DNA from 2 places in the Paenibacillus sp. sgz302148 genome. Region 2 is predicted to be linked to the other one. Evidence: a T-box and tRNA genes for the amino acid it is inferred to sense, from the RefSeq annotation. Region 2 holds a T-box; the other holds one or more tRNA genes.
The links. The T-box of region 2 lies ahead of pheS (phenylalanine--tRNA ligase subunit alpha). A T-box ahead of a tRNA ligase gene usually reads a tRNA of that ligase, here a tRNA-Phe.
Positions count from the first base shown of each region.

Region 1: it has a tRNA-Phe gene. The T-box ahead of pheS (phenylalanine--tRNA ligase subunit alpha) is inferred to sense a tRNA for this amino acid. The anticodon was not compared.

Region 1 is NZ_JBVYOJ010000027.1:7,661-22,810, forward strand. It holds gene AC0LWM_RS28695 (hypothetical protein) at 1-2,332, shown strand, start outside; gene AC0LWM_RS28700 (DUF4855 domain-containing protein) at 2,499-5,426, opposite strand; gene AC0LWM_RS28705 (YidC/Oxa1 family membrane protein insertase) at 5,627-6,325, opposite strand; gene AC0LWM_RS28710 (hypothetical protein) at 6,721-7,242, opposite strand; gene AC0LWM_RS28715 (response regulator transcription factor) at 7,531-8,205, shown strand; gene AC0LWM_RS28720 (sensor histidine kinase) at 8,206-9,585, shown strand; gene AC0LWM_RS28725 (NUDIX domain-containing protein) at 9,607-10,056, shown strand; T-box leader at 10,129-10,378, shown strand; tRNA gene AC0LWM_RS28730 (tRNA-Phe) at 10,414-10,486, shown strand; partial or broken gene AC0LWM_RS28735 (LysR family transcriptional regulator) at 10,506-11,357, opposite strand; gene AC0LWM_RS28740 (BadF/BadG/BcrA/BcrD ATPase family protein) at 11,476-12,456, shown strand; gene AC0LWM_RS28745 (MMPL family transporter) at 12,549-14,792, shown strand; gene AC0LWM_RS28750 (phosphotransferase enzyme family protein) at 14,902-15,150, opposite strand, start outside.
Region 2 is NZ_JBVYOJ010000005.1:80,940-96,089, forward strand. It holds gene zapA (cell division protein ZapA) at 1-2,032, opposite strand, end outside; gene pheT (phenylalanine--tRNA ligase subunit beta) at 2,372-4,825, opposite strand; gene pheS (phenylalanine--tRNA ligase subunit alpha) at 4,874-5,908, opposite strand; T-box leader at 5,981-6,242, opposite strand; gene AC0LWM_RS09160 (N-acetylmannosamine-6-phosphate 2-epimerase) at 6,362-7,060, opposite strand; gene AC0LWM_RS09165 (type 2 periplasmic-binding domain-containing protein) at 7,140-8,864, opposite strand; gene AC0LWM_RS09170 (carbohydrate ABC transporter permease) at 8,993-9,886, opposite strand; gene AC0LWM_RS09175 (ABC transporter permease) at 9,901-10,860, opposite strand; gene AC0LWM_RS09180 (response regulator transcription factor) at 11,030-11,791, opposite strand; gene AC0LWM_RS09185 (sensor histidine kinase) at 11,766-13,634, opposite strand; gene AC0LWM_RS09190 (ABC transporter permease) at 13,827-14,609, opposite strand; gene AC0LWM_RS09195 (ABC transporter ATP-binding protein) at 14,606-15,150, opposite strand, start outside.

The DNA.
Region 1 (15,150 bases), on a different contig from region 2:
GGAAGTCGTCAGCGACGTCGACGCCCAAGCGCTCGTCGATGTGGAAATCTACAAAGGCAGCCAAAAAGTACAGCAATTCGTCTTAGACAATCAATGGTTCAAAGCAGGCGTACCGAAGCAATTCCCGTTCACCTGGGATGTCCCTGTTATGCAGGAACGGGGGGACTATTCGGTTAAAATCGGCGTATTCCCGCCAGGCTGGAAGAAATCTTGGGAGCATGACTGGAATAACGATGCCGCCTCCTTCCAAGTGTCGTGGGGAGTCGTGCCGGATATCTCGCTTACCGGTTCCGTCAGTTCCGATACGGTACAACCGGGGCAGCAGCAAACGATTGAGACCGTCCTGACAAGCTCGGAATCGATCCCTGCCGTCGTGACGATGGAGCTGTTCGATTCCGCGGGCAATCGGGTTGTGGAGCGGCGGCTTGCGGACGAAAGCTTCGTCAAGGATGTGCCGAACCGCTATTCCGTCACATGGACGGTACCGGAAGGGGCCGTGAACGGCACCTACGCGCTTAAGGTTACGGTTGCCAAGAGCGACGGCGTTCGCGTGTTCTACGTAAACCCCGAAGCTGCGAAATTCCAGGTGACCGGCGGGCTGGATATGAAATATACCGCCATAGCCAGGACGGAACAAGCGGAGGTTAGCGCGGGCGAGACGCTGAACGTCCATGCCCAAGTCGGCAGCACCGTTCCTTCACGGGTATCGATGAAAGTAACCTTCGTCGATGTGCTGACCGGCAAAGCGGTTCATACCGAAACGCTTCGCGATCAAGCGGTATCTGCGGATCAAACGGCAGCCTTGTCGATCGACTGGACGCTGCCGAAGTGGATCAAAATGGATGAAAGAACGATCCGTACCAAAGAAGACGTCATCCAATACGTATTGGACGGAGACTATAAAATCAACGTTGAGCTGTATAATCCGGACATGAGCCGCAAGCTGTTGTCCGAAGAAGGCGCGGCTTCGTTCAAGGTCGTTTCGCAGATCGATCCGCCGGCGCCGAAGCCGGCGCAGGAGCCTGCGCTGCCGGAAATCATGAAGCTGGGCGTGTTCGCGACGAACAACGACGATTACGGCGTTACCGGCTGGATGCCGCAGACGGGTGCTCCTTGGAATTTCGCCTACCGCTATTTGAACGGCGGGGTGAACAACGAGAACGGCTGGAGATATTGGGACCAAGGAAATGTGGGCACATTCGAAGGCGCTTATGCATACGATTACGCCAAAAAAGCGACCGACCGCGGCTATACGCCGGTTCTCACGTTTTACCAGATGCTGCAAAGCATTTCGGCCGACTGCATCGGCTGCGACGAAACGAAAGACGATATCATCACCTTAAACGATCCTTACGCGATGCGCGCTTATTTCGAGGAGTTCAAGCTGCTGATGCAACTGATCGGCACGGGCAAATACAACGATCGGCAAGGCATCGGCAAAACGGCCGTCGTGCACGTCGATCCGGACTTGGCGGGCTACGCCGAGCAGGCGGTGCTCGACAATAAGCGCTGCTTCGGCCAATGTACGGCGCAAGGCAACGATCCTTCCTTCCTGAAGGCCGCGGTGTCCAGCACCCGTATGCCGGAGCTGGAAGGCTTGCCGGATACGTTCCAAGGCTACAACTACGCGCTGCTTCGGCTGCGCGACATGTACGCGCCGAATGTGCTGATGGCGCCTCACGTGAACAGCTGGGGGACGCTGCAGGATGTCGGCAAAAGCACCGACCCGACGCTTGATGTTTATGCACTCGGCAAGCTCGCCGGCGAATTCGCCGCCAAGTCGGGAACGCGGGACGTTCCTGTGGGCATCAAGCCGTATGACTTCATCTTCAACGACATCGACGATCAGGACTCCGGCGCAACCGGGGATTGGCTCGACCGCACCAACCTGACGCTGCCGAACTTCCACAGATGGGAGCAATTCGTCAAAGGAGCGGTAGAGGCAGCGGGCAAAAAAGCGATGATCTGGCAAATCCCCGTCGGGAATCAGGTATACCGCACGATGGACAATACGCCGGGGCACTGGCAGGACAACAAAGCGGAGTACTTGTTCGGGCATATGCAAGAGCTGGTTGACGTCGGCATCGTCGGGTTGATGTTCGGCCACGGCCAACCGGATTCCACCGCGCACTACAATAAAAAACAGGACGAAACGGAAATTTACAATCCGGAGCCGTTAACGAATATCGTAAAGGGCTGGGGAGACGGAAGCGTCCATACGAACGACAAAATCGCCGTCTACAGCGACGATGACGGCGGTTACTTGAGAGAGCAAGCGATCGAGTATTACAAAAATCCGATTCCGGTTCAAAATAAGCTACCCTCGCCTTAAGCCCCCCCGAATATTTGGGCTGGCCGCCATCGTAACGCGGTCCCCCCACCATATCTAAAGCAAACCCGCCGGCATTCCGCATGCCGGCGGGTTTTTGTGGAGGGCTGCTGTCACACAGCGCCAATATTGCTTGCTGGAATTGTGCAAGGTGCGAAAAAGATGCGGCTTAAGGAGCCGGTGTCAGCTTATGCAGAGCAAGCGTATAGTTCCCGCCCGTTTGCTGTGCAATTGCCCGGACGTAGGCAAATCGGGTAACACTCTCTTCATTGAGTACCGTCAGCTTTTGTGGTTCCGTATCATGAGACATATAACTGTACGTCCACTTTAGCGCAGGACCTTCCACCCATCGCATATCCATCGCAACTTCAGAATCTGCCACACCCGCCGTACCTTTGGTTGGGGTCAGCGTAACTTCCCATTCCTCGCCGGGGGCAACGGCGAATTTGAACCATCTCGCTCCGTCTACCGCCAAGCCTTCGTTCATTGCGGCGGATTCGTACGCCAAGCCTTCGGCGGCATTCAATGCGATCGCATCGGCATAGCTCGTGCCGCGTGCCGGTTGTTGTCCCGGAGGCGTGATGCCGTTGTATAACGTAAACGTCCCTGCTGTTTTTGCCGTTACCTTGACGTAATACAGGAACTGATCCGCGAAACCGTTCGTGTAGTTGATCGTTTTCGTCAAACCCGCTCCTTCCTTCGAAACGGCCTGCGCCGCGCCGCTGTTCGCATCCCAATACAGCGCGACGTCGAAGTCGGCGTTGTTGTCCGGTACTAGCGAAAGCGCGTATTTGCTTTTGCCGGAAATTTTGTACCAAATCTCTTGCCCGGCCTGTACCGCCGTACCGGCGATTTTATCGTCGTTCGACAGATCGATCGCGTTCATCATCATCGTTCCGTCTTCCACCGGCCTTGCGAGCGAAATTTTGAATTTTCCGCTCGGACTGCCATCCGGGAACACGCGCAGCATAATAAACGTGTCGGTACCGCCCGGATTTTTGACCAGCATGGATTGCACTTCCGAAGCTTTGTTGTAGGAGAAGCCGCTATGTTTTGTTTGCGTCGGTCCCCAGTGCCTTGTTTCCATCGAGAATTGTGCACCGTTCAGCGGCGTAAGCGTCACGATCCAGTCCTCGCGGGCTTTGATCGGGAACTTGATCCATTTGGACGAGGATACCTCGATATAAGACGTATACGCATCGCCTTCGACAGCGTCGATTTCGATCGGTTGATCCCACGTATCGCCCTTCGGCAGCGGAATTTCCGTCTCGTCGAGCACTTTGACCTCGTACGTGCCGTCTATGAATTTGCTTGTTTCGTCATATGCGCTGCGCACCTTCGGATCGGCGTCCTGAACAATATCGCGAAGCACCGTCCTCGCTCCGAGATAGTAGCCGGTAGTCACTTGATCAAGGCCCGCTTTCTTGAACTCGTTCAAATAAGCATAATATTTGCGGTTCGCATACTCCCCGTTGTACAGCTGGCCATCCCAATCGGTGCCCCAGCCTTTCCAGGTCATATGGTAATCGCCTTCGACCTCCACGCCCATCCCGAAGCGTTTTGCTGTCGCAACCGTTGTCTGCAGGCGACCGATGTCAATTTTCCCTTTTGATTCGACGTTCGGCCCGAATTTGCTTGTAAAATAGTAGTTCGGCTGCATCATCACCGCATCGAAACCAAGCTCCTTCCAGATTGTCGAACCGTTGGATTGGAAGAACGGGATCCAATAAAACTTCTTTTTGATGCCGCCGCTATGAATTTTGGCCGCAACATGCTTGACTAGATTTTCCTCGTTCATCGTCCCGAAGCCTACTTCTTCATGCTGCCAGTAGAAGCCGGCCAGCTCCAGGTTTTTGTAATGCTTGGATTTGAACGTATTGACGACGGTGTCGATGTACCATTCAACGGCTTTTTTCCTCGCTTCGAACGAGGACGCCTCGCCGTTTTTGATGTCGAAATCGACCGTTTGCCCGGCTAACTGCCCCCATACACCGTTCGGATTCGGATTCGGGTACGGGATCGAAATGACGACTTTCGTTCTGTAGCTCGGGTCTCTCAAAGCCTGCTTGGCCTCGGCCGTCGCCTGATCCAGCGCGCTAATATGGAGATTGTCGGAGAACAGCTGGTCCAAGTATGTTTGCCATTTGTCCTTCGTATTGTATTCCGTATAAATATCGCCGCCGTTTGAAAATAAGATCGTGTCGAACATCCACTCCGTACGCTCGCCCTGCGGGTTCGTATGGGAAATCACCGATTTGTAGTCTTCCTTCGTCCATTTGCCTAGCATTTCATTTCCACCGCCAACCGGGTAGTAGTAAGAAATATACATATGCTTGACACCGCCAGCTTGTTTAACGGTAGGAGGTTCGTCAGGGGCAGGCGCGATCTCCCGCGGAAGCTTGCTCGCCGGGCGGTCGGAAGCTTTGGCATCCCGCCCCAGCACTTGAATCTCATCGGCAAACGTGAACATGCCCACTTCAAACTCCACTTTGATGTACCGCGCGACGGCATTGACCCCTTGCTGGGCGATTTCTTTGCGAGACGCCTGCTGGGAATCGGAGTAGACCGGTTTTTGCTCGCCTGCGCGGAACCAGTTCACATTGTCATTCGACAGCGCAAACTGGATGTAACGAGGCAGCTCGACGGCAGCAGTGCGTTCCTGCAGGAAGCCGCCGATCACGCTGTCGACATATTTGGGTTCGCCCAGGTCGATGACGACCGAACGGTTCACCTGGCGGTTGAAGCCGATCCAGTTTTTGTCCAGGAACATGACGTCGCAATTGCAATAATCGTCATGCTGCTTGGTCGACGCGATTCTGCCGTCCGTCAACTCGTAGAGCGACCCGTTGTCGGCCGCCGTTCGGGTTTCGTAGGCCATCAGGTCCTCGTCTCGAAAGCCTTGGGCGATCGTATACGGTTTGCCCTGCGCAATGTTCGTCAAGCTATCGTTCGATGGCGGAACACGATCCGCTTGCGCATTCGCAAAGCCCGGCTCCTCGTTTTGTTGCCCCGCTGCCAAAGCATTCGGAGCGAATAAGCCGAACGTTAGCGCCAAGGCGAGCATCGTTCTATAGATCTTGCCAGTTCCTAACTTCATGGGGTTGACCGCACCTCCGGATTAAGTAGTATAAACGGCTTGGTACCGTTTACAAAATGAATGTAGCACGGCGGTTCCGAAGGTGTATATGTCGGATCTTTTGCAATCGTATCTAGTTTATAGTTGGGCCTGGCCGGGCATCGAAAAGTAAAAAGGCTTTCGGGTTGTTTACCCGAAAACCTAAAGATGACCTTATGATGCTAAACCGCGCTTTCGGCGGCTTTCGGCTGGATTCCTCGATATAGCAGCGCCTTGCCGACAGGCGTCCGATAGAACCCGCGTTCCAGCAGCACCGCGATCGCGTTGGCCGTCCAGTATAAGCCGAGTGCGATCGGGGAACTCCACAGCATGATGGAGAAAAATCCGCTGAACAGGAGCGGCAAGCTGATTCGCCCGACTATCGACTGAGCAACCGCCAACTCGTTCGTTAGCGGAATCAGGAAACCTACAAACGATAGAATCGCGTAGACAAGAGGCACAATATGCCATGGATCGGAATGGGCAAGCGTCGCGACCCAAGGGACGAGCACCGAAGTCATCGCCGAGCCGTGGCTGCTGAACAGCGAAATCATCCCGGCCAAAATCGGCATTTGGACAATCGGCGCCGCGAGCATGCCAAGCGAAAAAAGCTTGATGCCATGCTCCTTGTTCAGCTTCATCGTCTCTTGCAAGTAACGGTTCGGATCGTCTTTGTAACGGTCCCTCAGCTCCGCGAGCTGCGGCCGAATACGGGCTTGCCGGACTTGCTGGCGGGCGGTTTTCACATTAAACAGCATCAGGATGCTGCGAACGAGCAAGGTCAAACAAATGACGGCGATGCCCCAATCGTGGGTGAGGCTATAGAGAAAGGTGAGCACGGGGTCCAATACTTCGGCGATCGGTCCAAACCAAGAATACATCGAAAATTCCTCCTTGTTATGTTGAGATGACTTTTACATAACAAGATCGTGGGTGCTTCGTCGTCACTCGGCTTTCGCCTGCAGCGCTTGGGTTGCTTACGCCGGATGTACAGCAAACGGACGCACATCCCCGGAATCGATACGCTTTGAGCTTGCCGGCTGCCATCCTCCTTCACGCTGCATCGAAAGCTTATTTCCTTCGAAGATATCGAATCCAGCCAGCCGCTCAGCAAATAGCCGGACAAACCGATGGTTAACAGCAGCAAGCCTATGTCGAACGGGATCTCCATGTGCTCACCTCCTTTCTCTCAGCAACGAATCCTGCCGAACTTTTTTTCGTAATCATACATACGGCAAAATCTAGTCTTGCGTTTCTCTTTCTTTCAATATGGTTATCAGGCATGCACGAGCATGGCGGCTATGAACAAAATGCCGAGCGCGGTATGCACGATCCGCACTTTGCGGCTCGCTCTCCCCCGATTTTGAAAATAAACGCCGACGCCAACAACCGCGCCCATCGCCGCATAAGCGATCAATCCGCTGTACTGGGCACTCTGGTGCCTTGGCCATTGCAGCAAAAAATAGACCCCATGCCCGGTCGCCGCGGCGGCCACGATCCAACCGAACAGCATGTGGCGGCTGCGAAAAAACAGCCATACCCGCTGCAGCGTCTTGGCCAGCACCGGCTGCGCTTTGCGCAGCGACGAGCCAAGCAGCCGCCAGCCGATCAAGCTGATAGCTAGTAGCGCGAACAACTCGCTTGCATGGTCCAGCAGCCCGTCCAGAGGACGGAGCGGAGAAGACCGTACGTTCAAGCTTGTCCGTTGGGTTATGCTCAGCAAGATTAACGCCGCGCTGGCGAAGACGACCGCGGCTAAGAACATCTTGAGTAGAAGGTGCGGAATGCTTTTTTTCATTTTTCACCCCAAGCTTACGCTTCTATTTGATACAAACATGGGCAAGCATCATGAGGAAAGTAACCATCAACAAAGCAAAAGCCGGGTAGGAAAGCAGCCTGCGGTTTACCATGACAATCCCTCCGATTATCGAATCTTGTTATTTCACCATCGTACAATAGCAAAATGAATTTAAGCTGAAAGAAAAATGAGAATTTGGTGAGAAGGGAATGGTACTGTTACAATGAAATCGTGAATCAAGAGCAGGCAACAATATCTACTACATTTTCAAAGCAGGAGTGTTAAGCCATGAGAATACACATCCTCGTCGCGGACGATGACCCGCACATTCGGGAGCTGCTTCGCTTTTTTCTGAAGAAAGAAGGTTATTCCGTCCTGGAGGCGGAGAACGGGCAAGAAGCGGCTCAATTGCTCGAACGGGAGCAAGTTCATTTGGCGGTCGTCGACGTCATGATGCCGGAGAAAAACGGCTGGGAGCTATGCGAGGAAATTCGCCATTTCTACGACATCCCGGTCATTATGCTGACGGCGAAGGGCGAGGTGCACGATATGGAAAAAGGGTTCCTCGCCGGCACGGACGACTACCTCGTCAAACCGTTCGAGCCGAAAGAGCTGCTGTTCCGGATCAAGGCGCTGCTGCGCCGCTACCAGCTGGTGTCGTCCGAGCGGATCAAGCTGCACGGCACGATTATCGACCGGAAAAGCTATGAGGTCTGGGTGAACGACGAAGCGCTTGTCCTGCCGCTGAAGGAATTCGAGCTGCTGGCGCAGCTTGCGGCCCATCCCGGGCGGATCTTCACGCGAGAGCAGCTGCTGGAGCTGATCTGGGGTGCGGACTACGCCGGCGACAGCCGGACGATCGACGTCCATATCAAAAGATTGCGCGAGCGGTTCGGCGGCAAAACGGACGATTTCGCTATCTCCACCGTACGCGGCCTCGGCTACAAGCTGGAGGTCCGCTAGATGAAGACCCTATACATCCGCATCGTCGTCACCTTCGTGCTTATTGCACTCGTGAGCGGATTTCTCGCTTTGTTCGTCGCCAACTATTACTATCAAACGAAGCTTCAAGATTTCAACGAGCAAAAAATATTGCGCCTCGGCGGCGAAATTCGCGCCCTGTATGAAGACATGCCGGAGATGCCGCTTGGCCGCTACTTGACCCGCATCGCGGACATGGGCTTCCAGCTGTATGTCGTCGATGCGCGGGGCGAAACCCAATTTTACGGCGCTCCGTTCAAGCACCGGCAGTTCGCCCCCGATCAGATCAATCAAGTGCTGCAGGGCCATATTTATCGCGGCATGACGCGGGAACCCCACTGGCTGCAGATCGCGGGGTATTTTGAAAATAGCGTGCAGAACACCATTGGCCTGCCGATCAAAGTAAACGGGCAAACGTACGCCATGTTCGTCCGCCCGAATCTAGAACAGCAAATCGGCGAAGTGCGGCTGCTCGTCGCCGTGTTGTTCGGATTCACCTTCTTGTTCAGCCTGGTGCTGATTGTCGTGCTCAGTCGGTATATCGTCAAACCGGTCAAAGATCTGACGGCCGCGACGCAATCGATCGTTGGGGGCGATTACGACGTGAAGCTGGACGTCAGCCGCAAGGACGAGATCGGCAATATGGCGCGGCACTTCACGTCGATGGCGGGCTCGCTCAAGCGACTCGACGATATGCGTCAGGAATTCGTCGCGAACGTATCGCACGAAATCCAGTCGCCGCTAACCTCCATCCAAGGATTCGCGCAAGCCGCGCTGGATGAAGATACGCCGCCCGAAGACCGGACGCGATACGTGCAGATCATCGACCAGGAGAGCCGCAGGCTGTCGTCGCTCAGCAAGCAGCTGTTGACGCTGGCCGCGCTGGACAACGAGGCCGGCACGGTGCGCCGCGAGACGTACCGGCTGGACGAGCAGCTCCGCGGGGCGGTGATCGCGATGGAATGGCAATGGACCGAGAAGCAGCTTGCCGTTGAACTGGACCTGGCGGAATCAACCGTAACCGCCGACCGGGATTTGCTCCATCAGGTATGGCAAAATCTGCTCGCCAACGCAATCAAATTTACCGCCGCAGGCGGCACGATCCGTGTCGAATCGCGCGTCAAGGACGATGCGGTCACGGTGCGGATCAGCGATACCGGCATCGGCATCGCCGCCGAGGTGCTGCCGCATATTTTCGAGCGCTTCTACAAGGAAGACAAGTCTCGCAACCGCAATCGAGAGGGCAGCGGCCTCGGGCTTGCTATCGTCCACAAAATCGTCGCTTTGCACGGCGGCAGCATCGATGCTTCCAGCGTCCCCGGCGAGGGCACCACGATGACCGTAACGCTGCCTTTAAGCTAGAGCAATATATGGGAGGTCAATATGGACATCGTATTCCGTCACATCGCTCGAGCCATCATCGTTGATGAGGGCAAGATTTTAATTGCTCGCATGAAGGGAGCACATGCATTTTTACCTGGCGGGGGTGTTGACCGTGGCGAAGGAGCACGAGAGGCGTTGCGCAGAGAACTGTATGAGGAGCTTGGCGCCAGCTTCACGATCGGCCGCTTCCTGGGCGTTGCCGAAACGCATCGGGTGGATGAGCATGGGGTGATGCAGCATGAAATCAGCCATCTTTTTGCAGCAAGTTCCGATCAGTTAAAATCTCATTTCAACCCCAAATCTCTTGAGAATCACCTCGAGTTTTATTGGATCGAGCTTACCACGGAAAGCATCAAACAACATGGCGTATTGCCGCCGGTTTTGCAAGAACATCTGGTGGATTTAACGACAAATAAGGGAGCCGCTTGGATAACAACATTCCGGGAGTGAATCCATATAATTAAACAATCCCTTTGACTTGAATCATTTTATAATCTACAATAGGAAAAAATTGAATACACGATAAATGCAAAGATGGAGAAAAGTAAATCAATACTCCTTAACAGGGAGGAAACGCCGGAGATTGAGAGCGTTTCTGGGGATAAGGTTGGTTGAAGTTCACTCCTGAGCAGTCCCTTGAAACCCGGATACGGGCAAGTAGAGGCGAACCGGATTTTTTCCGTTATGCAATTAAGCGAGAACATTCTCTATATGATCGAACCTATAGGAGAATGCTCTAATTAGGGTGGTACCACGGCTCCTCGTCCCTTTTCGGGATCAGGAGCTTTTTTGCATGTTATTTCATATGGCTCGGTAGCTCAGTCGGTAGAGCAAAGGACTGAAAATCCTTGTGTCGGCGGTTCGATTCCGTCCCGAGCCACTTTCCCCAATATCGTTTCTATCAACTTCGTCGCCGCTCCGGGCAGCGGAACATCCCTTAATTGAACAATGCCGAATTCGATCCTGGGCAAAGGCTCGCGAAGTTTAATTTCCACAAGCGAACCCTCCGCCAGTTCTTCTTGAATAAATTCCTTAACCAAACAAGATATGCCCAACCCGGCTTTAGCAAAATCAATGAGAACTTCCCGGCTCCCGATTTCGTAAACAGGCTGAATCGTTAGTTTGTGGGATTCGAAAAATTGATCCAACGACTTCCTTGTAGACATGTGTGAAGGAAACACAATGAGAGGATACCGAACAAGCTCCTCTAAGGAAACGTCCCGGTCGGCGAGATGCCGATACTTCTCCCCCGCTACAAAACAATCTTGGACAGTAAACACTTTGGTCGATTTCAGCAGTTTGTCGTCGCTCGGAAGCCTTACCAGACAAAAATCGAGTTTCCCTTCTTTCAGATTTTGCAAACAGCGCGAAGTTGATCCCGTCATTAACTTTAGGGTGATATCGGGATAGCGGTTATTAAAATATTTCAGGAATGGAAGAAGGACGTATCGGATGATCGAATTGCTCGCGCCGATTCTGACTTCGCCGATATTCAGGTTTGCGATTTCGCTCATTCGATTCTCTGCCGATGTAATAAGCTCATAAGCTTGTTCGATATAGGTGAATAATGTTTTCCCATCCACCGTGAGTGCCACGCCTCTTGGCGTTCGGTGAAACAAATTCAATTGCAGCGCTTCCTCCAGCTGCTTGATCGCTTGGCTCGCGCTAGGTTGGGTAATATGCAATTGCCGAGCCGCCTTGGAGATGCTGCCCGATATCGCGGCAAAATAAAAGACTCGGTACAGCTCCAAATTGATGATAGTTATACCCTCCCCGTATAGCTGTTATGGAATCTATTTATTTTAACAAATCATACTATGCGCGCTATGATGGTTACAAGATTGCTAACTGAGCAAAGGAGCGTAATTCATGACAAACGAAGCGGTCGTATTGGGCATTGACGGAGGGGGTTCCCATACCCGGGTGATGATCAGCGATCTGAACGGATCGGTCCTTTCTTATGTGGAAGGCGGCGCATCCTCCATCAATAAGGACAATGACGCCATAAAAAATGTTCGCCAAACGATACAGCAGGCGATTGCCGAATCCGGCTGCAGCCTGAGTCAAGTGAAAGGAATATGTGCCGGCATCGCAGGGTTCGATTCCGAGCAGGACCTAGAGTGGGTGGAAGCCTTAACGGATATTGAAGGTTTAGCTTGTCCGAAGTGGCACGTCAACGACGCCGTCATCGCCCATGCGGGTGCGTTCCTGGAACAGCCCGGCATTGTCGTTGTTTCAGGTACCGGTTCCATTATTTTTGCGATAACGGAAGACGGTACGCAGATTCGAAATTATGATTTTCATCATTATGCCGCAAGCGCGGCCAGGTTCCTTTCCTACGATGCGGTATACGAAGCGCTTGCAGGCAACCACGACTCGTCGGACGAGCCGCTCCTTCGCGAAATGGTTCGTTATTGGTCTGTCGGCAATTTGGAGCAATTGCGGCATCTCGCGGTTCGCGGCTTCATTGAAGACCATAAGGAACGCGACAAAATGTTCGGAAGAATGGCGCATTTGATTACGGCGGCGGCCTGTAACGGAAGCTCATTGGCACAGCTCGTTTGCGATAGGGCAATCCATCAAGTGATTGTAGGCGTCGAGCTTCTAGGTTCTTGTTTTCAAAAGGAACTTGTGGCCGTATCGGGGATTGGCAGCGTCATACAAAGTCCCTACATGAAGTCGGCTCTGGAGAGCAAATTAGCCGAAGGCAAAAATAAGAAGTATCAAGTCATGGTACCGGAACTTACGGCGGTAGCCGGGGCAGTCGTTATGGCACTGCATCGGCTTCAAATTGCCGTTCACCCCGGAATGATCCGGAATCTACAGCTTAGCCCTCATTCGACCTATTAAAGGGATGGGGCAATTGTAATCTCTCGTTCATCGTCCGTTCATATTGCTCTCCTACAATACGGGAGAATAAGGATGGGAGGGTGAATGAACCTATGTTTAAACCACTGCATGCCATAACCCGATTTGCCAGCAGCCCGAAAGGAGCGAAGATTACGCTCGTTTGTTGGCTGCTGCTTGTCGTCATACTGGCCGGCGTCGCGCCCGGGGCCAAACAATATAGCATCAGCGCCGGGGAAGGCGGCATCGGCGACGATAAACCGGCGGAAGTCGCCAAACAGCTGTTGGACGAGCGTTTTCCTTCCGAAGACGGCTTAACCGCGCTGCTCGTATTTCATGCCGATCAACCGATAACGCCGGAGCAGACGGCGAAGATCGCCAAGTTGTCCGAATGGCTCGTTTCTGCGGATAAGCCGCAGCATGTCGCGAACGCGCTGCCGTTTCATCAATTACCGCCTCCGGTGCAGGGGCAGCTGTTCTCGGAAGATCATACAACGCTGCTGCTGAGCGCCGCACTTGAGAAGGATATCGACTCAAGCGCTTCCTTCGATACGCTGAAGCAAATTCGCGAGCATTTCGATACCGCGGCCATCAGCGGAGTGACCTTGGATATTACGGGCCCTGCCGGCATTTCAGCAGATACGATTTCATTGTTCAAAAATGCGGACTTCGTACTGATGCTCGCTACTGTCGTCCTGATCCTGATCATTCTGATCGCCATTTACCGCTCGCCGCTGCTGGCGATTATTCCGCTTGCCATAGCCGCTTTCGTGTATGAAGCCGTCGACAAGCTGCTTGGGCTTGGCGCCAAGGCCGGCTGGTTAACAATTGACAAGCAGGCGCTTTCGATCATGATGATTTTGCTGTTTGCCGTGTTGACCGACTATTGCCTGTTTATTTTTTCCCGTTATCGGGAAGAGCTGAGGCATACGGAAAGCAAATACGAAGCGATGCAAAAAGCGATGCTGCACGTCGCCGAGCCGATCCTGTTCAGCGGCGGCACGGTGCTTATGGCGGTGCTGCTGCTGTTCCTGGCCGTGTTCAAGCCGTATCATTATTTTGCACCCGTATTTTCGGTGACGATGGTCGTCATCCTGATTGCCGGGTTAACGTTGATTCCGGCTTTGTTCGCCCTCGTCGGGCGCAAAGCGTTCTGGCCTTTCGTACCGAAACAGCAAGAGAAGACGGTTGCTGCGACCTCACCTAATCCTGCCGGCATGTGGGGAAAAATCGGTGCGTTCGTTACGCGCAAGCCGGGGGTTACGGCCGTTCTGCTGCTCATACCGCTTATCGCAGGCGCGGTCAATATCAGTACGATGAAATTTTCGTTTAACTTGCTCAAGTCTTTTCCCGAAAACATCTCTTCGCGCCAAGGCTTCGAAGTGTTGGAGCAAAAATTTCCGAAAGGACAGCTTGCTCCAATTACCGTTGTTCTGGATTTGAAAAACGAAGTGACGCCGGACGCAGAGCTGATGAAGAAGCTTGCCGCTCTGACGAATTCTTTCAAGAAGCTGTCCGATGTCGATTCGGTGAAGCCGGACGTAACGGCTGATGCCGACCCTGCCGTACTGGCAAAGTCCGGCGCACTATCCGACCAGAAAAACGCCATCAAGCTGCAATTGGTTCTCAAAGACAATCCGTACGATACGGCTGCACTCGATTTCATGCAGAAGCTGCGCGGCGACGCGAAGCAGATGCTTCAAGACAGCGGCTTTGATACGGCTAGCGCAACGCTGCATTATGCCGGTCAAACAGCGGAGCAATTGGATGTTCGCGGCATGAATGCTAAAGATACGGTCATATTATTCTCGTTAATCGCTTTGGCTATTACGGTAATGCTGGCATTCCAGACGCGTTCCGTCACGCTGCCGATTTATATGATCCTGACAATCTTGTTGTCCTATGCGGCGACGATCGGATTAGGTTGGTTTGTTTTCCACTCCATTCTGGGTTATGAGGGCATCAGTTACCGCATTCCGGTATACACCTTCGTGTTCCTGGTCGCATTAGGCGTTGACTACAACATCATGCTCGTATCCCGTATCCGGGAAGAAGCGTTGAACCACCCTTGGAGGACGGCGGTCAGCCGCGGCGTGGCGTTGACGGGCGGAGTCATATCGTCCGCGGGCCTCATTCTGGCGGCAACGTTCGGCGTGCTCATTACGCAACCGCTGCAGGAGTTGTTCCTGTTCGGCGTCATGATGGCGGCAGGCGTGCTGATCGACACGTTCCTCGTTCGCGGCATGCTGCTCCCTGCGATTCTTGTGCTGGTTCATAAAAGCGATCGCGAAGCGGTGCAGCATCAAGGGCATCGTAAAAGCAAAGCTGCTCAAGGTTAATTTCTAATATCCTTAACCGCATTTTGCAGCCACCTCAATATATAAAAAGAGCCGCACTCGCTAGCTAACCAGGGGACTGCCCCCGGTGCGTGAATGCGGCTCTATTTTACTATAGTGAGTGCGCCTGTACCCAAGCGCGTAGAAACTTGAACTTCCCGTCGAAATAACCGTCGTCCTGCCAAGCGCCCCAAACCGAACGAAAGCTGAGATGCAGGCCCATCAGCCAAATTTGGCGTATGGCAACGAACATCGGTATCGCCTCCAGATCAGCGGCATTCATCGGATGCTCCTCTGTGTATGCGGCAAGAAAGGCGTCCCAGCTCTCGTCCTTGAATTCCTCTTCTCGGGTTCGTCCTTC
Region 2 (15,150 bases):
CTTCCAGCTGCCCTCGAGCCTTCGCCTGCTGATCGAGCTCCGTCGCCAGCTTTTCGCATTCGGCCGCCAAGCTGCTTCGCTCCGACATCAGCTTGCCGCGTTCTTCGGCCAGCTTGCGGTTCTCTTCTTCAAGCTTAAGCGATTCTTCGATTTGCCCGTCCAATTCGGCGGACAGCCGGTCGCGTTCCGACACAAGCTTCGCATGCCCCGCTTCCAGTTCCGCGTGCTTGTCGGCAAGCTTGCGGTTTGACTCCTCCAGCTTGATCGTTTCCTCGACCTGCCCGTCCAGCTCGGCCGAAAGCTTCGCGCGGTCCGCAATCCATTTGTCCCGCTCGGCGATGAGCCTGTTGCGTTCCTCCGCAAGTTGGCGGTTGATTTGTTCCAGCTTGTCCACTTCCTCAAGCTGCGCTTCCAGCTCAGCAGACTGCTTCATCCGGTCTGCGACCAAATGATCGCGCTCCGCGATAACCTTGGCGCGGTCGGCAGCCAGCTGGCCGCGTTCCTCCGCCAGTTTGCGGTTCGTTTCCTCCAGCTTGAGCGCTTCTTCGAGCTGCGCCTCCAGATCGGCCGCTTGCGCTTCCAAATCCGCTGCGAGCTTGCTCCGCTCTGCCGTAAGGCTGTCGCGTTCCGCCAGAAGCTTCACTCGCTCCGCTGCCAGCACTTCACGTTCTTCCGTCAGCTTGCGGTTCGTTTCCTCCAGCTTAAGCGCTTCTTCGAGCTGCGCTTCCAGATCGGCCGCTTGCGCTTCCAAATCCGCCGCGAGCTTGCTCCGCTCTGCCGTGAGGCTGTCGCGTTCCGCCAGAAGCTTCGTACGCTCCGCTGTCAATGCTTCGCGTTCTTCCGTCAGCTTGCGGTTCGTTTCCTCCAGCTTAAGCGCTTCTTCGAGCTGAGCCTCCTGATCGGCCGCTTGCGCCTCCAAATCCGCCGCGAGCTTGCTCCGCTCTGCCGTGAGGCTGTCGCGTTCCGCAAGAAGCTTCACACGGTCCGCTGCCAGGACTTCGCGTTCTTCCGTCAGCTTGCGGTTCGTTTCCTCCAGCTTGAGCGCTTCTTCGAGCTGTGCTTCCAGATCGGCTGCAAGCTTCGTTTTGTCCGCCGAAAGGATGTTGCGCTCATTGGCCAGCTTCTCATGATCCTGCATTAATCGGTCATGTTCGTCGATGAGCTTGCCCCGCTCGTTATTGAGCTCCTCGAATTGGATGATATGCTGTTCGCGTTCGTCCATGAGCAGCTGGTTTTCTTCTTTAAGCTTCTGGCTATCGGCCGTTTCTTTATTGTACAAGCCTTCGAGATTGGCATGGTTTGCTTTCAGCTTATTGAATTCTTGAACGAGTCCTTCATGTCTGGCGGCTAACTTGCCGCGCTCGTCGGTCAGCTTCCGGTGCTCCTCCTCCAGACGCCGCCGTTCCGCCGTATGTTTGTCGACTTCTGCAGCGAGCTTGCTGCGCTCGGACATCAATCTGCCGCGCTCTTCAGTCAGCTTACGGTTGTCTTCCTCCAGCTTCTGACGATCGGTCGCTGCTTTGTCCCGCTCGGCTAACAGCTTGCCGCGCTCTTCGGTCAGCTTGCGGTTGTCGTCCGCCAGCTCGAGCCGGTCGGCCTCGCCTTTATCCCGCTCCGCGATTAGCCGGCTGCGTTCGTCCTCCAGCTTAAGCTGATCTTCCCGCAGCTTGTCCAGCTGTGCGGTGAGCTCGGCATCGCGGGTTTTTAAAGCGGCCGCTTGCTCCAGCTCCTGCTTGTAAGCATCGGACAGCTTGGCATGTTCGGCTTCCAGCTGCTTTAATCTTTCGATGATTTGCTTCTCGCGCTGCTCGAATTCATTCCTCGCCTTATAATTCTCATCCGCCATATGCACAGCGGCGAGTACGGCGATCCGAGGCATGTCCAGTCTCGGAAAACCTTGGGCCAGCTTTTTCATATGATCATCGACGTGGGATGCGATCGTCCTCATATAAGTGCCGCTGGCATCGCCCATCAGCTTGTATGTATTTCCGTATATTTCAACCGTTACGCGTACTTTATTTTCTGCGTTCACAGCGGTACCCTCCTAAAAGTTTCCGATAGGAAACTATCTTCGTAAGCATAGGCTAAGCTTCCTTTAGGAAGCTATCTTCATAAGCATAAGCTAAGCTTCCGTTAAGAAGCAATTATGTAAGCTTAGGCTAAGTTCCCGTTTGGAAACGGTCACCTTAAGCATAAGCGAAGTTTCCTCATGAAACTACTATTTTACCCCAAAACGATGCCCGAAGGAAATCTCCCTCTTAATCGCGACGGAACAAATCCGCCTTCGGTGGCGGTTGCACCAAAATTATGCTTCGATGCGCGCAAAAAAGCCACATCGAATAATATTCGATGCGGCTTTGCCTGTTTCCTGCTACTTTCTTAGTTCCGCGCCAAAAGATTGTGTCAAAACGTCAACGACAGTTCCGTGCAGCTCCGCGACTTCCTCGTCCGTGAGCGTTCGCTCCGGATGACGGTAAACGAGCGACAGCGCAACGCTCTTTTTGCCTTCGCCCAGCTTCTCGCCGGTGTAGATGTCGAATACGCGAACCGACTCCAGCAGCGTGCCCGCCGTTTCCTTCACTTTGTCGATCAAGCTGCCGACTTCGACGGCAAGGTCGAGCACAAGCGCCATGTCGCGCTCGCTTGCCGGATAACGCGGCAGAGTTTTGTAGTCGATGGTGAAATCGGCGCCGGCATAAACCGTATCCAGCTCGATTTCCAGCACGTACGTATCGTCGAGATCGTATTGCTGCTGAAGCAGCGGATGCACCTGACCGATGTAGCCGATGCGGGTTTCCTTTTGCCCGTCAACGAAAAACAGCGATGCCGAACGGCCCGGATGGAAGCCCGTCGGTTGATCCGCGACGAAACGGACTTTGTCTTTGATCCCGAGGTAATCGAGCGCGCCTTCGAGCAAACCTTTCATGTCGAAGAAATCTACCGGCTCGGCCTTTACGTTCCATTGCGGTGACAGGCGGCTGCCCGTAAGCAATGCGGAAAGCAGATGCTGCTGCTTCGGCAGTGTCGTCAGATTGGCTTCCTCCGTAACGTAGACGCTGCCGATTTCGAATACGGCGACATCGTTCGTCTTGCGGTTACGGTTATAGGCGGCCACTTCCAGCAGATGCGGCAGCAAGCTCGTGCGCAGTGTGCTGCGCTCCTCGCTCATCGGCATCGACAGGCGAATCGGTTGGGCCGTCAAGCCGGACACTCCCGCAAAATGCGTGAGCTGGCCCGGTCCCGTAAACGAATAGCTGATGACCTCCTGCAGGCCGCTTGCCGTCAGTAACTGGCGCAGCGAACGGCGGATTGCCTGCGGCTTCGTCAAGGAGCCCGGCGTTGTTTCGCCTTCGATCGCCGTTGTCGGAATGTTGTCATAGCCGTACAGCCGCGCGATTTCCTCGATCAAATCGACGTCGCGCGTAATGTCGCCGCGACGGTTCGGTACCGACACGCGAAGCGTATCGCCGGACAACTCCGTCTCGAACTGCAGCCGGGCAAAAATCGCTTGAATCTCGGCAGCCGACAGCGCGGTGCCAATATAGCGGTTTGCCTTGGTGATGGACAGCTCCACCGTTGTCGTTTGCGGCGCGGCAGCGATTTCCTCAACGATGCCTGCGGCAACGGAACCCCCGGCATATTGCGCCATCAGCGCGGCAGCCCGGTTCAGCGCCGGAATGACCGCCTGCGGGTTCGATTCCTTCTCGAAGCGCAAGCTCGCTTCGGAACGCAGCCCAAGCTGGCGGGACGTCTTGCGCACGGAGCTGCCTGCGAACTTCGCCGACTCCAGCAGGATGTTGACCGTTTCGCCGGTCACTTCCGAATTGGCTCCGCCCATGACGCCCGCGAGCGCAACCGGCTTCACGCCGTCGGTAATGAGCAGCATGTGCGGCTCCAACTTGCGCTCCTGGTCGTCCAGCGTCGTCAGCGTTTCGCCTTCGTTTGCGAGGCGGACGTCGATGCGGCCGTTCGTCAAACGGTCGGCGTCAAACGCATGCAGCGGTTGGCCGTATTCAAGCATAACGTAGTTCGTAATGTCAACGATGTTGTTGATCGGACGGATACCCGCCGCCATGAGCCTGTTCTGCATCCAGAGCGGCGAAACGCCGATGCGCACGTTCTGAATGTAACGCGCAGCGTAATGGCTGCACTGGTCTTTGGCCGTAATGCCGACGCTGATATGTTCCGATGCTTTCACGCCGCTTTCGATTGCGGCGACTTCGCCGTCCGCATTCGGCAGCTTGACTTCGCGGCCGAGCAACGCGGCGACTTCGTAAGCCGCTCCGATCATGCTCAAACAATCGGAACGGTTCGGCGTCAGGTCAAGCTCCAGCACCTCGTCGTCGATCGCCAGCACGTCGAGAATGCTGCGGCCGATTTCCGTATCCTCCGGCAGCACCAGAATGCCTTCTTGAATTTCCTTCGGCAGCAGCTTGTCGTTCAAGCCAAGCTCCTTCGCCGAGCAGATCATGCCTTGCGATTCGACGCCGCGCAGCTTCGCGCGTTTGATTTGGAAATCGCCCGGCAGCTTCGCGCCGATCAGCGCGACAGGCACCTTTTGTCCGGCGGCGACATTTTTCGCTCCGCACACGATTTGCAGGTCTTCACCTTGGCCGGCGTCGATGACGCACACGCTCAGCTTGTCCGCGTCGGGATGCTTTTCGCGCGATTTGACATAACCGACGACAACGCCGCTTACGCCTTTGTTGCGGTTTTCGACGATGTCGACCTCGATGCCGCCGCGCGTGAACAGCTCCGCCAGCTGCTCTCCCGTATATCCGTTAATATCTACGTAATCTTTTAGCCATTGATAGGATACCTTCATGTTTTTTCGCTCCTCTTCTTCCCGTTCTAACTGAATATCCGGGGTGGTCTATATCCGGGCAAACTGCTTCAAAAACCGCAGGTCGTTCGTATAGAAATGACGAATGTCGTCAATGCCGTATTTCAACATCGCAATCCGCTCGACGCCCATGCCGAACGCAAATCCGGTATATTTCGCCGAATCGTAGCCGCCGGCTTCCAGCACCTTCGGATGCACCATGCCGCAGCCGAGAATTTCGAGCCAGCCGGTTTGCTTGCAAATGCGGCAGCCGTTGCCGCGGCAGTGAACGCAAGTGACGTCCACTTCGGCGCTTGGCTCGGTGAACGGGAAGAAGCTCGGACGCAAACGGATTTGCGTATGCTGACCGAACATTTCGCGCACGAACATCAGCAGCGTCCCTTTCAGGTCGCTCATACGAATATTTTCGCCGATGACGAGGCCTTCGATTTGATGGAACTGGAACGAATGCGTCGCGTCGTCGTCGTCGCGGCGGTATACTTTGCCCGGGCAAATGATTTTGAGCGGCGCTTTGCCTTTGGCCGCTTCCATCGTGCGAACCTGAACCGGAGACGTTTGCGTGCGCATCAGGATATCTTCCGTGATGTAGAACGAATCCTGCATGTCGCGGGCCGGGTGGTCCTTCGGCAGGTTCAACGCCTCGAAGTTGTAGTAATCGCTTTCCACTTCAGGGCCTTCCGCAACCGTGTAACCCATGCCGATAAAAATATCTTCGATCTCTTGAATGACCTTGTTCAGCGGATGAACCGCGCCAGGCTGGCTCGGACGGCCCGGAAGCGTAACGTCGATCGTTTCCGCGCGCAGCCGGTTTTCCGTTTCTTCTTGTTGGAACCGCTCCTGCTTCGCCGCGATCACTTCCTCGATCGCCGCACGAACCTCGTTGCCGACTTGCCCGATGACCGGACGCTCCTCTGCGCTTAAGGAACCCATCCCGCGCAAAATTTCGGTGAGCGCTCCTTTTTTGCCGAGGTATTTGATCCGCAAATCGTTTAATTGCTGCTGGTTCGCCACTTGCTCGAGCTCGCCCAGCGCTTCTGTTTTTAATGCCGTTAACCGCTCTTTCATCGCTAATGCCCTCCTAAAAGTTTTTGCATCGAAACTTCCTTGTTGTGACAACAAAAAAGACCATTCCTCCCGTGAAGGGACGAAATGGCCGTGGTACCACCCTTGTTCGAATGCTTCCAACTCGCCGCTGCAGCGATGTCCGAACGCATTCACTCTTCGATTAACGGATCGTGACCGGTACCTTCTACTTGAGCCTAAGCCGAGTGGCCAGGGCGGTTCAAAGGACTGCTCGGGAGGGAACTTCGGCAGCCTGATTCCGTAGAGCCGCTCTCAATCTCCGGCGGCTCCTCCCTGTAAAGAGGCACTGCGTACTTTTCTCCGTCATCGCATTTATGATGGATATTAAAACAAGACACTAATGAACTATATTATATGCAAAATAAAGCGGCGTTGCAAGCGGCGATCTCTCCAGCCTGCGAACCGCTTTGACTAGCTCGTTCAAAACATTCTTCGTCAATAACTCGGTAATACCTGCTTCCCGACCCATTCCCGCGCCCGATCCACGTACCGCGCCGTAATCAGCTGTGGCCGCGTGATCGCGCTCCCGATGACGACCCACTCCGCGCCGGCAGCGAAAGCGGCGATCGCTTCTTCCGGCGACCAGATGCGCCCTTCGGCTACGACCGGCTTATTCACTTGCGCGCAAAGCTCGGCGACGAGCTGCAGATCCGGTCCTTTCAGCTTGCGGCTGTACGGCGTGTACCCTGACAAAGTCGTCGAGATCAGATCGGCGCCAAGCCGCTCCGCTATGATCCCCTCCTGCAAGGTCGAGACGTCGGCCATCGCCAGCTTGCCGGCTTGATGGATCTCTTCGACCAGCACGCCGAACCGCTCCATCCGGTCTTCGCGATCGGTGGCGTCAAGAGCCACGATATCGGCTCCCGCTTCGATAATCGATCTCACCTCGCGCATCGTCGGCGTAATGTAAATATCCGAGCCGCGAATAACGCGTTTGATCAAGCCGATGACGGGGATCGGAACCTCGCTTTTGATCGCCCGGATATCGTCGATGCCGTTCGTCCGGATACCGACTGCTCCTCCCTCCAAAGCAGCCTTTGCCATGCCGACCATCGCGTTCATCCCGTACAACGGTTCTCCGGGCAGCGCCTGGCATGAAACGATAATGCCTTTGTTGCATAAATCCGACTTCAATGTTTTCCGCCTCCAAAAGAGAAACCGCCAGGCTCTTCATTCCTAGCGGTTTCTCGACTGTTCCCCGTGTTGTGTTCGCCTAATATTGCACCCGTTTATTGAATTCCTCGTATTGCTTCAGCCATTCGGCTTTATAATCCGTCCACTTGCCTTTTTTCTCCAAATCGTCGCGGTATTTGCTCCAGAAATCCTCGAATTCGTCCGGCGTTTTGGCGATCATCAGCTTCGCGCGGTATTCGGTTTCGACCGCGTCGACCGCCGGCTTATATTTCTCGATAATGCCGCCTTGCAGCACCGGCACCGAATCGTAGTTATGGCCGTCCCGTTTCACGCCTTGGCCGGCGAGCAGCATGCCGCTTGCTTTTTGCAGCTCATATTTTAGCTTTTTGACGTTGTTTTCGTTCGTGTCGACGTCAGGCACGTTCGTATTGGCCAAGTACCAAGGCTGTTGGCCATACTTTTGCAGCTTATTCTGATCGCCGCTCGACAGATCGTCGGCGAATTCTTTGTTGAAATTCCAGATCGTTTTTGTATCGTCCACATAGTTCCATACGTATTTCGGCGCATCGCCCGGAGGGCCGTAATCAACCGTCATGACGTTGTTGCCGAGCGTCCAGTCCAAATATTTCAGCGAAGCTTCCAAGTTTTTGCCCTTCATGATGTAGGCGCCCGTCCAAGGAAGCGGATTTTTCGCTTCGATTGCGCCCAGCTTGTCGACGCCTTGCACTTTCGGGAACGGAATCGCTTGGAATTTCGTGGAAACCTCGTTTCGATCTTTAGCCGGCATCCATCCGCTTTCGGCGATATCGGACATCGAACCGATGTAGGCGGCCGCCCGGCCGGTCGTCAGCTTTTGCAGGTACAGCTCTTTTTTGTGCGTTGGCGCTTCTTTATCCAGCAACCCGGCGTTGTACATCTTGTTCAGCCACTGCCACGTCTTCTTGTAGTTTTCCAGATCGCGGGTCGCCGTGAATCCGCCGCTACCGTCGGGAATCATGCCGCTTGCTTCGCTGACCGATTCGACGCCGAACGATGCTCCGATCGAACGCCAGCCTTTAAAGCCGTCTCCCATCGTCAGCGGGATCAGCGCATTGCCCCCGGAATCCTTCAGCTTGGCGGCAGCCGTGAGGAATGCCTCGAAGCCTTCCATCGTCGCGAGATCTTCTTTTTTCATGCCGGTTTGCTCCAAAATATCGGTGCGGACGAAAATCCCGTTTTGCGCCCATGCCCAAAATCCGTCTTCCACCTTCTTCGACGGTCCGCCTTCGATGTCGATGAACAAAGGAATGAAATACGTATGACCGTCCGGCGCTTTGACGTAATCTTTAATCGCTTTCGAAATTTTGTTCAGGTTCGGATATTTGTCCGGCATGTTCAAATATTGCTCGATCGGAAGGGCGACGTCCGCGTTCAGAAAATCGGTTTGCGCCTGTCCGTTCGGGCCGTAAAACGCCCAGATGTCCGGCATGTCGCCGCTCGTCAGCTTGAGCCGCCGGCCGGTGTCTTCGTTATCGCTCGTTTCGTACGTCCATTTCGTATAAACGCCGGATGCTTCGGCGCGGAGCTGGTCGAAAATGCCGTCGTTTTTCACCGGAGCGATCCAGTTGATGCCGACATGCACCGTAATGTTCTCGGGTTCCTTCTTGTCGTCAGCCGGAGCGCTCTTCTTATCTCCCGATGATTCGGCGGAGGTTTCGCCGGTTTGCGATTTGCCGGAATCCGTGGAGCTGTCTTTGCCCGAGCAAGCCGCTAACAAAATCAAGGCCGCGATAATAAACAACTGAAAATATTTCAGCTTTCTCAATGTTTTCGATCCCCTTTTCGTAAAGTTGGAGTTGGCGTCGTTCATGCTGGAATCAAAATGTTCAAAAATTGCCTATATGGTGAACCGTGCCGGTTTCGGGCCCTTGAAACAAGCAGCGGAGCATCCCTTTATTCTTTGACGCCGCCGATCATGACGCCCTGCACGAAATATTTCTGCAGGAACGGATAAATGAGCAGCACCGGAATCGTCCCGAGTACGACAACGGCCATGCGCAGCGAAGTCGGCGTAACCGCGCGAGAAGCGGCGTCGCTGATCGCCTCGCTGTTGACGCCCTGGCGTAAGTTTTGCGCGGCTTCGGCATTGGCGAGCATGTTCTGCAAAAACGTCTGCAGCGGCTTGAGCTCAAGCGCGTTGACGAAATAAGCGCCGTCGAACCAATTGTTCCAATGCGCCACGGCCGTAAAAAGCGAAATCGCGGCGATCATCGGCAGCGAGGTCGGAATGACGATCCGCCAGAAAATGCGGAAAGCATTGGCGCCGTCGATTTCGGCGGCCTCGATGATCGCTTCCGGAATATTTTCGAAAAACGACCTCATCACAATCAGATTCCAAATGCTTAATGCGGAAGGAATGATGTATACCCAGAACGTGTTGATCAACCCTAAATCGCGAAGCTGAATGAAATAAGGAATTAACCCGCCGGAGAACAGCATCGGAATGAGAAAATAGAGCATCAGCGCCTTGCGCCCGGGAAGCTGTCGGAACGCCAAGCCGTAGGCGCAAATCCCGGTGACGAATACGCCTGTCGCCGTTCCGATCACGGTGCGCAGCAGCGAAATCGTAAAGGCGTCCTGAACGAGCGGGTTCGAGACAACCGTCATGATGTTGACCCAAGTGAACGAGCGGGGCAAGAAGTAAATGCCCCCTTTGAGCGCATCCAAGCCTTCGTTTAACGCCAGCGCCGTCATGTAGATAAAGGGATACAACGCCGAAGCCGCAAGCAGCAGCAGAAACGTGTTGTTGATGTAATGGTAGAAGCGTTCGCCCCTTGTCGCGTGCATGTCCGCACTCCTCTCTAGAATAATCGCGAGCCGCCCATGCGGCGCGACAGGCTGTTCGTCATGATAACGAGCGCAAACTGGATGATCGCCGTTGCGAGGCCGATCGCGGTCGCGGGTCCGTAGTAGCCGAGATTAAGCCCGGTCTTGACGACATAGGTATCGATGACTTCGGATACGGGCAGGTTCACCGGATTTTGCAGCGGAAAAATTTGGTCGAAGCCCGCATTGAGCAAATTCGGGATCGAAAGAATGAGCATAATCGATATCGTCGGCATCATGCCGGGAATCGTAATGTTCCACGTCTGCCGCCATCGGTTCGCCCCATCGACTTTGGCCGCCTCGTACAGCTGCGGGTCTAGCCCGGCGATCGCCGCCAAATAGATGATCGAGCCCCAGCCGACTTCCTTCCATACGGAAGTGAATACGATGATCGGCCTAAACCATGCTTCGTCGCCCATAAAGTATACCTTCTCGAAGCCAAGCGCTGCGATGACGTCGTTGACGAGGCCCGTCGATTGGGAGAGCAAAGCTTCCACGATATAAGCGACGATGATCCATGAGACAAAGTGCGGCATGTACGTGAGCGATTGAACGAATCGCTTGAACAGCGGACGCTTGACTTCGTTCAGCATGATCGCCAGTATAATGGGCGCCGGAAAGCCGAACGCGAACTTCAGCACGGTGATCCAAATCGTATTTTGGAACAACCGCCAAAATTCCGGATCGGACAAAAAGGAAAAATGCTCGAAGCCGACCCAAGGGCTTTTCCATACACCGGTAAAAATGTTGTAATCGCGGAACGCGATTTGGATGCCGACCATCGGCATGTAGTTGAACAACAACACGAGAATTACGCCCGGCAAAATCATGGCGTATTGCCACCGGTACTTGTACAGCGGATTGGCCTTCCTTCCCTGGCCTTTGGCTTGCGGCTTCGATACGGCCGCTTCTGGTTTCATCGTTTCTGCATTCAAGTGGCTCACCTCTGATGTTCCTGTCGAGCCCAATATACCACCTTCCGTATAGCGCTTACATAACGAACATTTTGCATTTATATCGTAAATGTTAGGGCGGCCGCAAAAGCGATAGAAATGCAAAAATTGCGATATCGCCATCGCAATTTTGACCGCTTCCTCTATGCAATTAACCGTTAATCTCGCGGAACGTGCCCGGGGTCATGCCGGTATAGTCGCCGAACACCTGCACGAAATGGCTGACGCTGACGTAGCCCACCTGCTGGGCAATGTCCTGAATTTTCATATTGCTCTCCACGAGCATTTTTTTGGCCATATTCATCCGGGCCGACGTGACGAATTCGGAGAACGAGCAGTTCATTTCCTGACGGAACAGCCTGCTGAACGAGGAGGCGTTCATGCTGATTTTGGCCGCAACCTCGGTTAACGTAACCGCCTTGCTCAAATCCTGATGGATCAGATCGCAGGCAAGCCGGATCGCATGGCGCTTCGCCTGTACGGTGCCTCCATCTTCGGCCGACTGGCCTTGGCTGCTTGTCCTGCCCGCCTTGCGCTCGAAACCGAGCTCCTCCATGACGACGAGCAAAGCGTCGATGATCTCCTCGTCCGGGCAAGGCTTCACCAGGTAGTTGGAAGCGCCCGCTTTAAGCGCTTCCCGGGCATACTCGAAATCGCTCCAGCCCGAAAGCAAAATCACTTTCAGCTGCGGCAGCTCTTTTCTCAATGCTTTCGTCAGTTCCAACCCGTTCATGTAAGGCATCCGAATATCGGTCAGCAGCACGTCGGGCTTCAGCCGAAGCGACATGTCGTAGGCTTCCTTGCCGTCCGCGGCAACCCCTTCCAGCATGATGCCGTACTGCCCCCACGGGATTTCCTCCGTAAACGTCGTACGCACATATTGTTCATCATCCGCGACCAGCAGTCTCATCATCTTCGTAATCCTTTCTCGGAATCCGGATCGTCGCAACGGTCCCTCGTCCGGGTACGCTATCGATTTGGAACAAGAAACGGGAGTGATACTTCAATTGAAGCCTGCGGTAAATATTGCGCAGCGCATAACCCGAACCCCGGATTTCGTCGCTGTCCGCACTGCTGCGGCCTTGCTCCGCATACGTTTCGTGCCGATTGCCCGTCATCGTCTCCCGGAGCCGTTCGAGCTGCTCCGGGCCCATGCCCGAGCCGTTGTCGGTCACCATGATCATCACATCGCGCTTGAGCAGCGTGACCGCCACCCGCACGATGCCTTGACCGGAAACGAGCTCCAAGCCGTGTTTGACGGCATTCTCGACGAGAGGCTGGACGATCAGCGTCGGGATGTGGAAGCTCTCCGCCCCGGGCTCGACATACATGTCGAGCCGATATTTGCCGGGATTGCGAATGTTCAGCAAGTATATGTAATTCGTAATATGCTCCATCGTGTCCCGCACGGTCATCGTATCTTTTCCTTCGTTCAGGCTGAGCCTGAACAATCTGGACATGGCAAGCAGCGATTGTGCGAGCGGTTCATTCACGCGTTTGGCCATTGAATAGAGCGCGCCGAGCGTATTGTATAGAAAATGCGGATTGATCTGCGCGGTCAAATAGTTCATCTCCGCTTCTTGCTTCGCGATCCGCTCCTGGTAGACGGTGCGGATCAAATGCTCCTGCGTCTCCGCCATCCGGTTGAACCCTTCGGCCACCTTGCCGAATTCGTCCCGGCGGTCATACGATACCCGTGCCGACATATCGCCTGTCTCGAACAGCTTCATCGCGCCAAGCAGCTGAAGCAGCGGCTGGTGCACGCCCCGGGTCAACACGCCGGCCGCCCAGATCGCCAGCACGACGGCGGTGAGCGTTAACGCTGTCGTTAACCCGTTAAGCAGCTTCAGCTCGCCCATGTACTTATCGAGCGGGGCGATCGACACGACCTGCCAGCCCGTCAGCTTCGATTCCGATGTGGTCACGAGCCAGCGTCCTTGGATGCGATATGGCTTGCCCGCAGGCTTCGCGATCGCATCCGTCGAGTAGTCGCTAAGGTAATCATCGACGTAGCTCCCCGTTTTTAACACGCTGTGTCCGTTCTGATTCAGCAATATAAGCGATGTTTTTGTTTTTTTAGCCGCCTCGATAACTAAATCCTGCAACGTATATTCCAAGTAGCCGACGCCAACGATGACCGGCAGCTCTTTCGTGCCGAATCCGGGAACGGAGCGCGTAAACGAAATTTGCAGGCTGCCGTTGCCTTTCAGCATCGTAAAATCAAGCAATGATCCCGCGTGAGGCAGCACCGTATCGTCGGGATAAATCCATGAGCGGAGATGTTCGCTTTCGCTTTGCCCCTTGAGCCAGTCCAACGCCACATAATCGCGTACCTTGTAGACCCCGAACTGAGTGGATAAAACTTCATTGCACTGCGGAAAATAGACCCATATCGAGGTCGCCCTCGATTCCGTCGCAAGAATTTCCTCCAGCCGCTGCTGCATGTCACGAATGTTCAGGATGCTCTCCTCTAACAGAGATTTCTCCTGATGCTCGAGCAGGAAATTCCGCAGCTTCGTATCCGATTCGACGAACGACGATACGCGAACAGCTCCGCGCAGCACCTCATCCATCCACGAGGTCGAAAGCTCGAGCGATTCGTTGTTGAGGTTGCCCGCCTTTTCCTCCAAAATCCGCTGCGATTGCAACAAGTATAAATAGGAAAACAACAATACCGGCACCAGCATCGAAAGCGTAAACAGCACTAGCTTTTCTTTAACCGTCAGAATTCGAACAAAAGGCCGTCGCCTGCCCATCCGCAGTGCCTCCCCCGCGGGTTTTCCGCTTCGAAGTTCAATTAAGATCAAACATACCGCATCCCGGACGGATTAGACAACAACGAATTTATGATGGAAGCGTATCGACACTACTGTAGCACAGCCGTTCGAGACGGCGCGATATCGAATCGTTTGCATTTATGTTCGTTTTTTGCAAGCGATGCCACTCTCTCAATTGTGATCCGCATAACGCCACCAACCTAGCGTACCGATGAAGCCGAACAAGCTGGCCGCTGCGACAATCACATAACTGACCGGTCCGACGTCGGCATGGTCTGGACCTGCCGCCCCGCTAACGATGGCAGGTACGGACCACGGGAAATAGGCTCCGTAGCCGACAATCGATATCATCTGGGATGCGAAAATAACGAGCACGACAATCCCCATCGGCGGCAAATAACCTCGGCCATAGCTTGCGGCAAGCGCTACGGGCGTGCTGAGCAGGCCGGTTAATAAAGCGGCTCGCAGCACCCGATAAACGCCGTCGGCCGCATGTCCGGCCGACCATTCGGGAAGCCCGATGAGCCAGCCGACTAGAAGGCCGAGCACGACGACGAGCAAGCTGAGCATGCCGCACCAGATCAGGATGGCGATAAACTTCGACAGCACGATCGTTGTTCTTCCTACGGGCAGCGCCAGCAAATCTTTGGCCGTCCGGTCGGAAAACTCCCTGCCGAAAACCCAGCTCGCCACAAACCCGAACAACACGATGCCGCCGATGGATACGACCTGAGCCAGCATGCCGAAAAACGTCGGCCAATCGGCCGAGCCTTGAAGCTGGGCTTTGGCCGACATCAAGCCGCTGCTGCGCGCAAACTGAGGATCCATCAGGATAAACATGAGAAATCCGCACATGAGCGTTGCAACCGCAAATCCGAGAAGCGTCGTCCAGATCATTTTGGATTTGCGTATTTTAAGCCATTCCGCTGCGAATGCTGCTCCGAACATCGTCATTTCGCTTCCTCCCCTTTTAATCCGATCGTTCTGAAGAAATACGATTCCAAATCCTCTTCCTCCACCTTTACTAGAGTTGGCGGGCATCCCGCCTGAACGAGTAAGGTTGCAATCCGGTCGGGATGATCGGTGGCCGATCGATCCGACGACTCCAGCATTCCGTCATTCGTTACTCGGTATGGAATAGCCGCCTTCTCGAGCACCGCCTGCGTCGCCTGGCGTTTGTTCGAATCGACGAGCAGACGCCTGCGCCGAAGCCGTTCCAATTGATGGGCGTCGACCTCCTGCACGAGGCGGCCCCCATGAATGATGCCGATCCGGGTCGCGAGCTTTGCGATTTCCCCGAGAATGTGACTGGATATAAATATCGTCACCCCATCGTTTAAGGCAAGCTCTTGCAGCAGGTGCCGGATTTCGAATATCCCGGCGGGGTCAAGACCGTTCGACGGTTCGTCCAGAATAAGAATATCCGGCTTGTGAATCATCGCTTTAGCGATGCCGAGGCGCTGCGCATTGCCAAGCGACAGGTGTTTCGCCTTCT